Regions from separate parts of the Shimia sp. MMG029 genome, predicted to be linked through region 1. Evidence: riboswitches for the same ligand, from Rfam matches in the RefSeq annotation. Region 1 holds a riboswitch; the other holds the start of a gene.
The links. A riboswitch is a leader RNA that binds a small molecule or an ion and turns the genes downstream of it on or off. The one in region 1 is predicted to bind cobalamin.

Region 2: linked by a shared signal. The riboswitch ahead of nrdH (glutaredoxin-like protein NrdH) and the one ahead of PJL69_RS20065 (TonB-dependent receptor plug domain-containing protein) in region 1 are both predicted to bind cobalamin.

The regions. Positions count from the first base shown of each region.
Region 1 covers NZ_JAQJIM010000019.1:4,643-9,448, reverse strand. The annotation lists partial or broken gene PJL69_RS20075 (hypothetical protein) at 1-789, shown strand, start outside; gene PJL69_RS20070 (hypothetical protein) at 796-1,002, shown strand; cobalamin riboswitch at 1,570-1,771, shown strand; gene PJL69_RS20065 (TonB-dependent receptor plug domain-containing protein) at 1,933-3,828, shown strand; gene PJL69_RS20060 (ABC transporter substrate-binding protein) at 3,830-4,714, shown strand; gene PJL69_RS20055 (FecCD family ABC transporter permease) at 4,714-4,806, shown strand, end outside.
Region 2 covers NZ_JAQJIM010000008.1:160,176-164,981, forward strand. The annotation lists gene PJL69_RS17285 (pyridoxal phosphate-dependent aminotransferase) at 1-1,117, opposite strand, end outside; gene PJL69_RS17290 (Lrp/AsnC family transcriptional regulator) at 1,220-1,651, shown strand; cobalamin riboswitch at 2,042-2,232, shown strand; gene nrdH (glutaredoxin-like protein NrdH) at 2,319-2,540, shown strand; gene nrdI (class Ib ribonucleoside-diphosphate reductase assembly flavoprotein NrdI) at 2,546-2,974, shown strand; gene nrdE (class 1b ribonucleoside-diphosphate reductase subunit alpha) at 2,956-4,806, shown strand, end outside.

The DNA of each region.
Region 1 (4,806 bases):
GTCACGCTCAAATTGATGCTTGGGTATCTTGAAGGCATACCGAAAGAAGAGGTTTTGAAACGCACCGAGATTTCTGCAGAGGAGACCCAAAGGGTGCGCGTATTTAAGGCCAAGTTGACCACATTTGCCGAAGTGACCAAGCAGCTTGGTATTTTTCCTGAGCAGTTGAAAGCGCTGCAGAACCTGGGCGTTCTCACCACGCTCAAGCTGTTGTCATCACGACGCTATCTCTTTCGTGAGGAAGTGAACGGGCTACTGGCTGATGTCGCGACCTTGCCAGCGCCTCTTCCAGGCAAGTCTACCGCGCCCATGAGAGAGTTCTGTCGCGTCAGAGGCATTCCTTTAGCGCGGGTGATCTCCATGTGGAAACAGGGCGAACTGAACGGGGCTCTCTGCGCCGGAATGGGAGACGGTTTGCATGCTATCGAAATTGACTGGGATGCGGTGTGCGGCAGCAAAGCTGTTGACCTGGCGCGCGACCTGACGTTACCCGAAGCCGCGCGCCACCTTCAGATCAATGTGGGCTCCATTCGTTCGCTAAGAGACAACGGCTATTTGCGCGAGATTTTGCATCAAAACCCCGACACCAATCGTGCAAAAACTTATATTGCTTGGTCGAGCATTCAGCAGTTCCAAGCAAGATATGTTACGCTTGGGCAGATGGCGCTACGCCAGAAGGTGGCAGCGATACATTTGGCGCGACGGCTGGATCGTGAGGATGTGCCGCCAGTCAATTGTGGTGAGAGGCTGGTCCGCGTTTACGACAAGCGCTTGGTGAATTGGGAGTGAGTTGGCATGAGCGACAAGGAAGATATCGAAGAAGAAGGCCTACCGGAACCCGGTCAGACAGCTGAACCGAGCGATGCATCAGACACTGGCTATGAGGAGCTGTTAGCCAAAATGCGGGGGCTCCAAGAGAAGGTTCAGTTGATGGGCCCAATAGATGCAGGTTTTGACATGAAACGCTTTTCTGATGAGCTATCTGATGAGGTAGAAAAATAGCTAGGCTGGAATTTGGGGCCAACGTTTTGGAACTTGAGGACGCAAATGCCGAAGACAGATTGCCCACAGCAGCAGCTTTTTCCGGCTGTCCTACACTGCGAGGGCGGGGTTTGGGGGTACTTTGTCCCTGAGTATTGTGGGGAGGTGCTGGCAGCAGCGAAGCAGCGCTGCGTGGTGCCCGAGAGCTATTAGAGTTGGGCGTGGCGCCGCTGATTGCGCGCGGAGAAGTTGTTTATTCCCCAGAGCAGCCAGACCAACTTTGCTTGGATGGCGGGCAGATCGTCTGGTTGCCTCTGGATACGACAAACCCGGCCGGCAAAGAGTTCTTTAAGAAACAGTCCGTGAAGCGCGTTTGATCTCGCGGAACTCACCGCAAGAGAACATTAAACTGTGACATCGCACCTGAACTACTTTGTCGATTGCGCTAAAGGCCAAAAGACTGCCCGACTGAACTTAACGCCTGCAGTTCAGAGCTAAGAGCCGGCGCCTAACGACACTTAGCTGGTCCACTATCCAAAGCGCAATCGCATTCTCAAATTCGTAATTGACACCTTGGTCTTTCTCTGGCTAGCTCCGACCCGTTCTGGTCCGGTGGAGTTTCCATCCGGTTAAAAGGGAATGAGGTGCGGCGTCGGCCAAATCCTCAACTGCCCCCGCAACTGTAAGCGGTGAGCAACCTCGGCATATGCCACTGTCTCCGGCGGAGATGGGAAGGCCCGAGGGCGCGATGACCCGCAAGTCAGGAGACCTGCCAGAATGTTCACCTGGTCCGGACGCGGGGCGCGTCGAGGGCAGCGGACCTTCCGTAGTGGTGGCACTTGCTTCACCGTCTGCGGAGAGATTTCTCCAAAGGCAATTTGATAAAAAATGGGCCCCTATTTTGCGGGCCGAAATGCGGGAGTCGTTTGCCGATTTCCGTGGAGATGGGACATGAAAAAACACATCTTAAGCGGCTCCAGCGCATTGGCGCTGGTTTTTGCGCAAACAGCTCTGGCGCAGGAATATACCGATCTTGGCGAAATTATTGTCAGCGGCGGTCTGACAGGGATCGAAGCGGAAAACTTTACGCGATCCTACAGCGTCGTCACCGCTGATGAGATCAGAGAACGCGGCATAATGCGGGTTCAAGATGCGCTCCGGGCACTCCCAGGGGTGTCTGTGGCGTCTACAGGCAGCACCATCACTGGGGTTTTCATTCGCGGCGGTGAAAGCAACCACGTCAAAGTTCTGGTCGATGGCGTGGAGATCAACAGCGCGCTGCAAGGATCTTTCAACTTCAGCAGCATGCCAGTCGCCAACATCGAAAAAATCGAAGTCCTGCGCGGCCCTCAGTCTGCAATTTATGGCACCTCGGCAATGTCGGGCGTGATAGCCATCACCACCAAGCGAGCCAGCAAGCAGGGCCTCTCCTATGGCGGCAGTCTGGAGGCAGCAAAGGACGATCAGTACAACGCCAACCTCTATGTGCGCCAAGGCTTTGATACAGGGCAGCTGTCTTTCTCGCTGGAGCAAAATCGCGAAGATTATAACTACGCCGCGCCAGGTATGCCGAATGCCGACAACGAGGTGCGCAACATCAACCTGTCCGGTGATACCTACTTGGGCGATGGTGGGGTGCGGATTGGCTTTACATTCCGCGATCTAGATCAGGACTATACCTATTACTCGACCGCAGTGTCGCAAACGCCTGACGGATACCTTGCGCTGCCACTCAAGGAAACGCACATTGAGCAGCAATCCGGGGCAATCTGGCTGGAAGCCGAAACGCGCGATGATTTGTGGCTCCATCGTTTCGAACTCTCGGGAATGGATCAGGAGTCAGTGTCAGACCCCAATACCGCGACACCATCAAAATACGCGTCTGACCGCCAGAGTTTCAAATACACCTCCACCTTCTCGCTGGATGGACAGGCGGCACGGAGTTCCAATCAAAAGCTGAATGTGCGACTGGAAGCACAGACAGAGAGCATGGACATTTCGTCGCCGTGGTCTGAAGGCACGCAAGAGCGCAACACGCGCGCGATCGCAATTGATTATCAGGGTATTTTTTCCAATGGCGTCGATGTGCAGGCGGGCATTCGCTACGATGACATCGATGTTTTTGAAAATCCGTTCTCTTGGAACCTGTCTGCGGCCTACCGCATCCCCGGCACCGATCTGCGTTTGCGCGGGTCCTTGGGGCAGGCGACGGTCAACCCCACCATGTATGAGCAGTTTGGCTATTCTCCGGGCCAGTTCGTCGGCAATCCCGACCTCAAGCCCGAAGAAAGTCTCAGCTTTGAACTGGGCGCAGATTGGACGTTTGCAGATGGTCGCGGCATGTTGGGCGTTACCATCTATCGCAATGAAATTGACGACATGATTTCTTCTGCAGGTATGACAGCCGTCAACCTGACAGGCACCAGCGTGCGTCAAGGGCTCGAGGTAACCGGCGACTGGACTGTCAACGACTGGCTCGATCTGAAAGCGAGCTATTCTTATGGCGATGGCGAAGACCCAACAGGGGCCCCTTTGGTGCGCCGCCCAGAGCATGAATTTGCCCTTCAGGCGCGCACGTCCTTCCTGAATGATCGCGCCGTTGCCACGGCGGAATTGCGCTACGTTAACGGCAGTTATGACACCGAGTGGTTTCGCCCATGGCCAAACAACCCGACAACAAAACTGCCCTCTTTCACAGTTGTAAACCTTGCCGGGCAGTATGAGCTTACGGAGAACTTGATGCTCACGGGTCGTATCATCAATCTCTTTGATGAAGAATATTCAGAGGCCTGGGGCTACTATGGTCAGGAACGCACCGCATATCTTGGTATAAGTGCATCTTTCTAAAATGCGTTTGACGCATCTCATATCAATGTTGGCGGTGCTGCTTTTGGGTGGGGCCGCTCAGGCGCAGGAGGCGGCTGAGCCGCTTTCTGTGCCACCTTCATCTGAGTTTCCCGCGCATCCACAGCGTGTCGTCTCAATGAACCTCTGTACAGATCAGCTCGCAATGATGATTGCAGCGCCTAGGCAATTGTTGTCGGTGTCCTATCTCGCTTTGGACAGCCGCAGCTCCGCCATGGTGGAAGAGGCTCGCGCTTATGAGATCAATCACGGGCGTGCCGAGGAGATTTACCTGCTGGAGCCTGATCTCGTGATTGCCGGTGCATATACCACCCGCGCAACCGTCGATATGCTGCGTCGGCTTGACGTTCCAGTAGCCGTTATACAACCCGCCCGAGCGCTGGACGATGTCGTGGCTCGTATTCTCAAAATGGGGATGCTCCTTGGTCAGGATGACAGTGCCGAAGCCATGGCAGCGCAATTTATTGGTGATCTGGCCGCACTCATTGAGGCCAACGACGAAGGGCCACGTGCTGCGCTGTATTCTGCCAACGGGTGGACATCCGGAGATAAATCGCTGGCCGGGCAAATTCTGCGGGCCGCGGGGCTGCGCAATGTCGCCACCGAAAAGGGGTTCTCGCAGGGTGGCATTCTGCCGCTGGAAGTACTGGTCATGGCCGCGCCTGATATGGTGATCAACTCTGGCGATTATCCGGGCCACTCCCGCGCTGAAGACGTTTTGCGACATCCCGTGCTGGACGTGTATCGCGCGCCGGGCACGCGCAGTGATATGCGAGACCAAGACTGGGTGTGCGGCACACCGTACGTGCTTCGCGCGATAAAGCGGTTGCGCAACGATCGGGATCAATTTCAAAGGACAGCAGAGTGATGCGATTGGAGATCGGACTTGGCCTTGGCGTGCTGGGATTATTTGTAGCCTCGCTTACCATCGGGCCCGCCAATGTGCCTGCGATCGACAGC
Region 2 (4,806 bases), on a different contig from region 1:
GCTGGGCATAACACAGGCGCAGATAGCCTTCGCCCTGCGGCCCAAACGCCACCCCCGGTGCCAGCCCGACTTTGGTTTTCTGCATGATGTCATGCGCAGCCTGCAAGCTGTCATACATGCCCGCCACTTTGAAAAACAGATAGAAAGCGCCGTCAGGTTCAACAAATGTGACGCGATCAAAGCTGCTCAGCCGTTCGGCGGCAATTTGGTAGCCAGTCTGGATTTTCTGCGTCAGGCTGACGACCTCGTCTTCCCCGTCGCGCAGCGCGACGATCCCAGCGTCTTGCACAAACCCTGCGGTGCAGGAGGTGTTGAATTCCGTCAATTGCCCGAGTTTCGCTTCCATCTCGGCAGGGGCCACCATCCATCCAAGCCGCCATCCGGTCATTGACCAGCATTTGGAAAAGGAATTGATGGAAATCAGCCGGTCTTCCGGTGTGGCGATGCTCAGGAAGGACGGCGCAGTTTTGCCGTGGCGATAAAGGCGGGAGTACACATCATCGGCCACCACCCAAATGCCGTGTTTGCGGCAATGCTCCAGCACGATCTTCTGATCCGCCGCCCCCATCGCCCAGCCGGTTGGGTTGTTTGGGGAGTTGATGACAAACACCCGCGTCTGGGGCGTGAGCATGGCAAGCAACGCATCCATATCCAGCGCCCATTTGCCCGCCTCAACAGTCAGGGGCAGCGCGGCGATCTCTGCGCCCATTGCTCGAAACGCGCCAATGATGTTGGGCCAGCTGGGGTCAATTGCCACCACGCGATCCCCTGGAGAAGTCAAGATCTGTGCAGCCAGCATCAGACCCTGCATCCCCGATGGCGTCACTGTGATCTGTTCTTTGCGCAAATCTGCCCCAAACAGTGCATTGCTATAGCGGCAAATCTCTTCGCGCAGCGCCAGCGCACCGTTGTTGGGCTGATACATGTGATTGCCAGAGCGCAACGCCGTAACGGCCGCATCCACAATGTGCGGGTTTGTGGGCCAGGCACCTTCGCCAAACCACAGAGGCACCACGCCCCCAAGTTTCATTCCGGCCTCAGCCACTTCGCGGATTTTGGAGGCCTCCAGCGCGCGGACGCGGGCCGAAAGGCTCTGTTCTATGGTTCCCTGTGTCATGGGCGCAATCTGCCGCATTCTGTGTGTATCGTCGCCTTGCAAATTCACCAAAGAGGTAGTCAATATGACTATTGTATAGTCAATTTCTCTAGCGACCCTGAAATGCCCGACCTCGATGATGTGGACAGCCTGATCCTCAACGCGCTGCGGCGCAATGCGCGGATCTCTGTATCAGAGCTTGCCCATGAGGTCGGCCGCTCACGCACTGCTGTGACCGCGCGGATCGCCCGACTGGAGCGGGAAGGGCGGATTCTTGGCTACGGTATCACAGAGCCAGCCAGCGCCAGTGACGCCTCATTTGGTGCGATCATTTTTGTGGCGCTCAAAGTGCGCAGCGATTTTGATGGGTTTCTGAACGCCGCGAAGAAAATCCCACAAATCCAAAGTTGCACCTGGATCATCGGGGATCATGACTTTGCGTTAGTCGTTCGGCCCGGTGACAAAGAGGAGCTGCGAGAGGTGGTGGAGCGGGTCTTCAATATTGACGGTGTGAAGCACACGCAGACGCATATGGCCCTGCATCGGGAGTTCTGAGCCAGATTTGGCGGCATACTATATATAGTATGTGTACGGTTTTGCCTCTATCGGCGACTCAGTGCGATTGGACCAGTCAAAAATCACAGGATTTCACAAGCGCGTATTGCTGTGGCGCGTGCGCGCAGGTCATAAATTTTTGCGGGTCTTTCTGTCGGAAGTGACTTGCCGTTTGGCGAGAGAAAGCCTAGCAATGCACGCGATTCAGAAGCCCTATTCACATGCAAACCGCGTGGGTTTCTGTGGCACGCACGCGGAACGGTGGCAGTCAGCCCTTAAATTCTGCGCCGACAAAGTTGCCCCCAAAGATATCCCCAGTTTTTTCGCAGCGATCCACACTTTTGCTAACTCTTCGTTACTCTACATATTGACAGATCACAGCTTTGCGACCCAATATGGTGTTGCTTCGGTTCTTTCGATTCATATCGGAAGCTAAGAGGGAAGTTGGTGAAAATCCGGCGCTGCCCCCGCAACTGTAAGTAGAGTGCAAGGGTGAATACGCCACTGAAAATATAATTTTGGGAAGGCCACCCAAGCGTTAATCTGCGAGTCAGGAGACCTGCCGCAAGCGCTGAGTGAATGACCACGAACGGAGGGTTCGGGGGCGTGTTTATAGGTAGTGGCTGCTGCCTTGCGTCCTCGAGTTTTTAAAGAAGAAAGAGGACAGATGAGCATCATCGTTTATTCAAAACCCGCTTGCGTGCAATGCACCGCAACCACCCGTGCCCTGGATGCCAAAGGCATCACATATGATGTGGTTGATCTGACCGAAGATGACGGCGCTCTGACCCGCGTGACCGAGCTTGGCTATCGTCAGGCACCCGTGGTTGTTGCCGGGGCGGATCACTGGTCTGGTTTCCGCCCAGACATGATCGCTCAGCTGGCTTAAGGGAGGTGAGCCGCCAATTTCCGGCGCTTGTCTACTTTTCTTCAAAATCGGGAAACACCCATCGGTTTGTGACGCGGCTTGGTATTGAAGCCGCGCGCATTTCCGAAGATCCCGACGCGCCGCTCCCTGACCCACAAGAAGATTTCGTTCTGATCTGCCCGACCTATGCGGATGGGCAGGGCCGGGGGGCTGTACCAAAACAGGTGATCCGATTTCTCAACGACGCCGCCAAACGCGCACATCTTGTGGGGGTGATCGGCACGGGAAATCGCAATTTCGGAGCCACCTATGCTCTGTCGGGTCACGTGATCGCAGAAAAATGCAACGTTCCGCTGCTCTACACCTTTGAGCTTGCGGGCACTGAAACCGATATCTCCCGCGTTCGTGCGGGGCTGGAAAAGATTGGGAGACCGCTATGCTCGACAGCACAGTGAACGAGCAGGACTATCACGCATTGAATGCCATGCTGAACCTCTATGATGGGGACGGTAAAATCCGCTTTGATGCGGATCGCATGGCGGCGCGTCAGTATTTCCTGCAGCATGTGAACCAGAACACTGTTTTCTTTCACTCGCTGGATGAAAAGCTCGGCTATCTGGTGAAGGAAGGCTACTACGAAGAAGCGGTTCTCGATCAGTATTCCAAGAACTTCATGCGTGCGATCTGGGATGCGGCTTACGCCAAGAAGTTCCGGTTCCCAACGTTCCTCGGCGCCTTCAAATATTACACCTCCTACACGCTGAAAACCCGCGACGGGCAGCGCTATCTTGAGCGCTATGAAGACCGTGTGGTGATGACCTCTCTCGCGCTCGCGCGTGGGGACGAGGACGAAGCAATGGCGTTTATGGAAGAGATTCTGGAGGGCCGTTTCCAGCCGGCCACCCCAACCTTCCTGAACGCGGGCAAAGCTTCTCGCGGTGAGCTGATTTCCTGCTTCCTGCTGCGTCTGGAAGACAACATGGAAAGCATCGGCCGCGGCATCAACTCCGCGCTGCAGCTCTCCAAGCGTGGCGGCGGTGTGGCGCTTTTGCTGACCAACATCCGTGAACATGGCGCGCCCATCAAAGGCATCGAAAACCAATCCTCCGGCGTGATCCCGGTTATGAAGCTTCTGGAAGACAGCTTCTCCTACGCCAACCAGCTTGGCGCACGTCAGGGCGCAGGCGCGGTCTACCTGAACGCGCACCACCCCGACATCATGCGTTTCCTCGACACCAAGCGCGAAAACGCCGACGAGAAAATCCGCATCAAAACCCTCTCTCTTGGTGTGGTGATCCCCGATATCACCTTTGAGCTCGCCAAGAAAAACGCGGATATGTACCTCTTCTCCCCGCATGATGTGGAGAAGGTCTATGGCGTGCCGTTCTCTGAAATCTCGGTGTCCGAGAAATATAATGAGATGGTCGAGGACAAGCGCATTCGCAAATCCAAAGTGAACGCGCGCGAGTTCTTCCAAACCATCGCCGAAATCCAGTTTGAGAGCGGCTATCCTTACGTGATGTTTGAGGACACGGTGAACCGGATGAACCCGATAGAGGGCCGGATCAATATGTCCAACCTCTGCTCGGAAATCCTGCAGGTCAATGAGGCGTCCGAGTTCAACGAAGACCTCGGCTATGCCAAAATGGGCAGCGATATTTCCTGTAACCTTGGCTCGCTCAACATCGCGAAAACCATGGACGGCAAAGATCTGGGCCGCACCGTGGGCGCCGCGATCCGCGCGCTGACCGCTGTGTCGGAAATGTCAGCCATCGACTCCGTGCCTTCGGTGCGCAAAGGCAATGATGACAGCCACGCCATTGGCCTGGGTCAGATGAACCTGCATGGCTTCCTCGCGCGCGAGCACATCCACTATGGCAGCGCAGAAGGCGTGGAATTCACCTCCGTCTACTTCGCGGCTGTGGCCTATCACGCGATCCGCACCTCCTGCGATCTCGCGCAGGAGCGCAAAGCCTCCTTCAAAGGGTTTGAAAACTCCGACTACGCCTCCGGTGTGTTCTTTGACAAATACACCGAGCAGGACTGGCTGCCCGAAAGCGACAAGGTGAAAGCGGTCTTTGAAGGCGTTGATCTGCCAACCCGTGAGGATTGGGCGGCATTGAAAGCAGACGTGATGAAACACGGGCTATTCAACCGCAACCTTCAGGCGGTGCCACCCACCGGCTCGATCTCCTATATCAACAATTCGACCTCCTCGATCCACCCGATTGTCTCCAAAATCGAGATCCGCAAAGAGGGCAAAATCGGCCGCGTCTACTATCCGGCC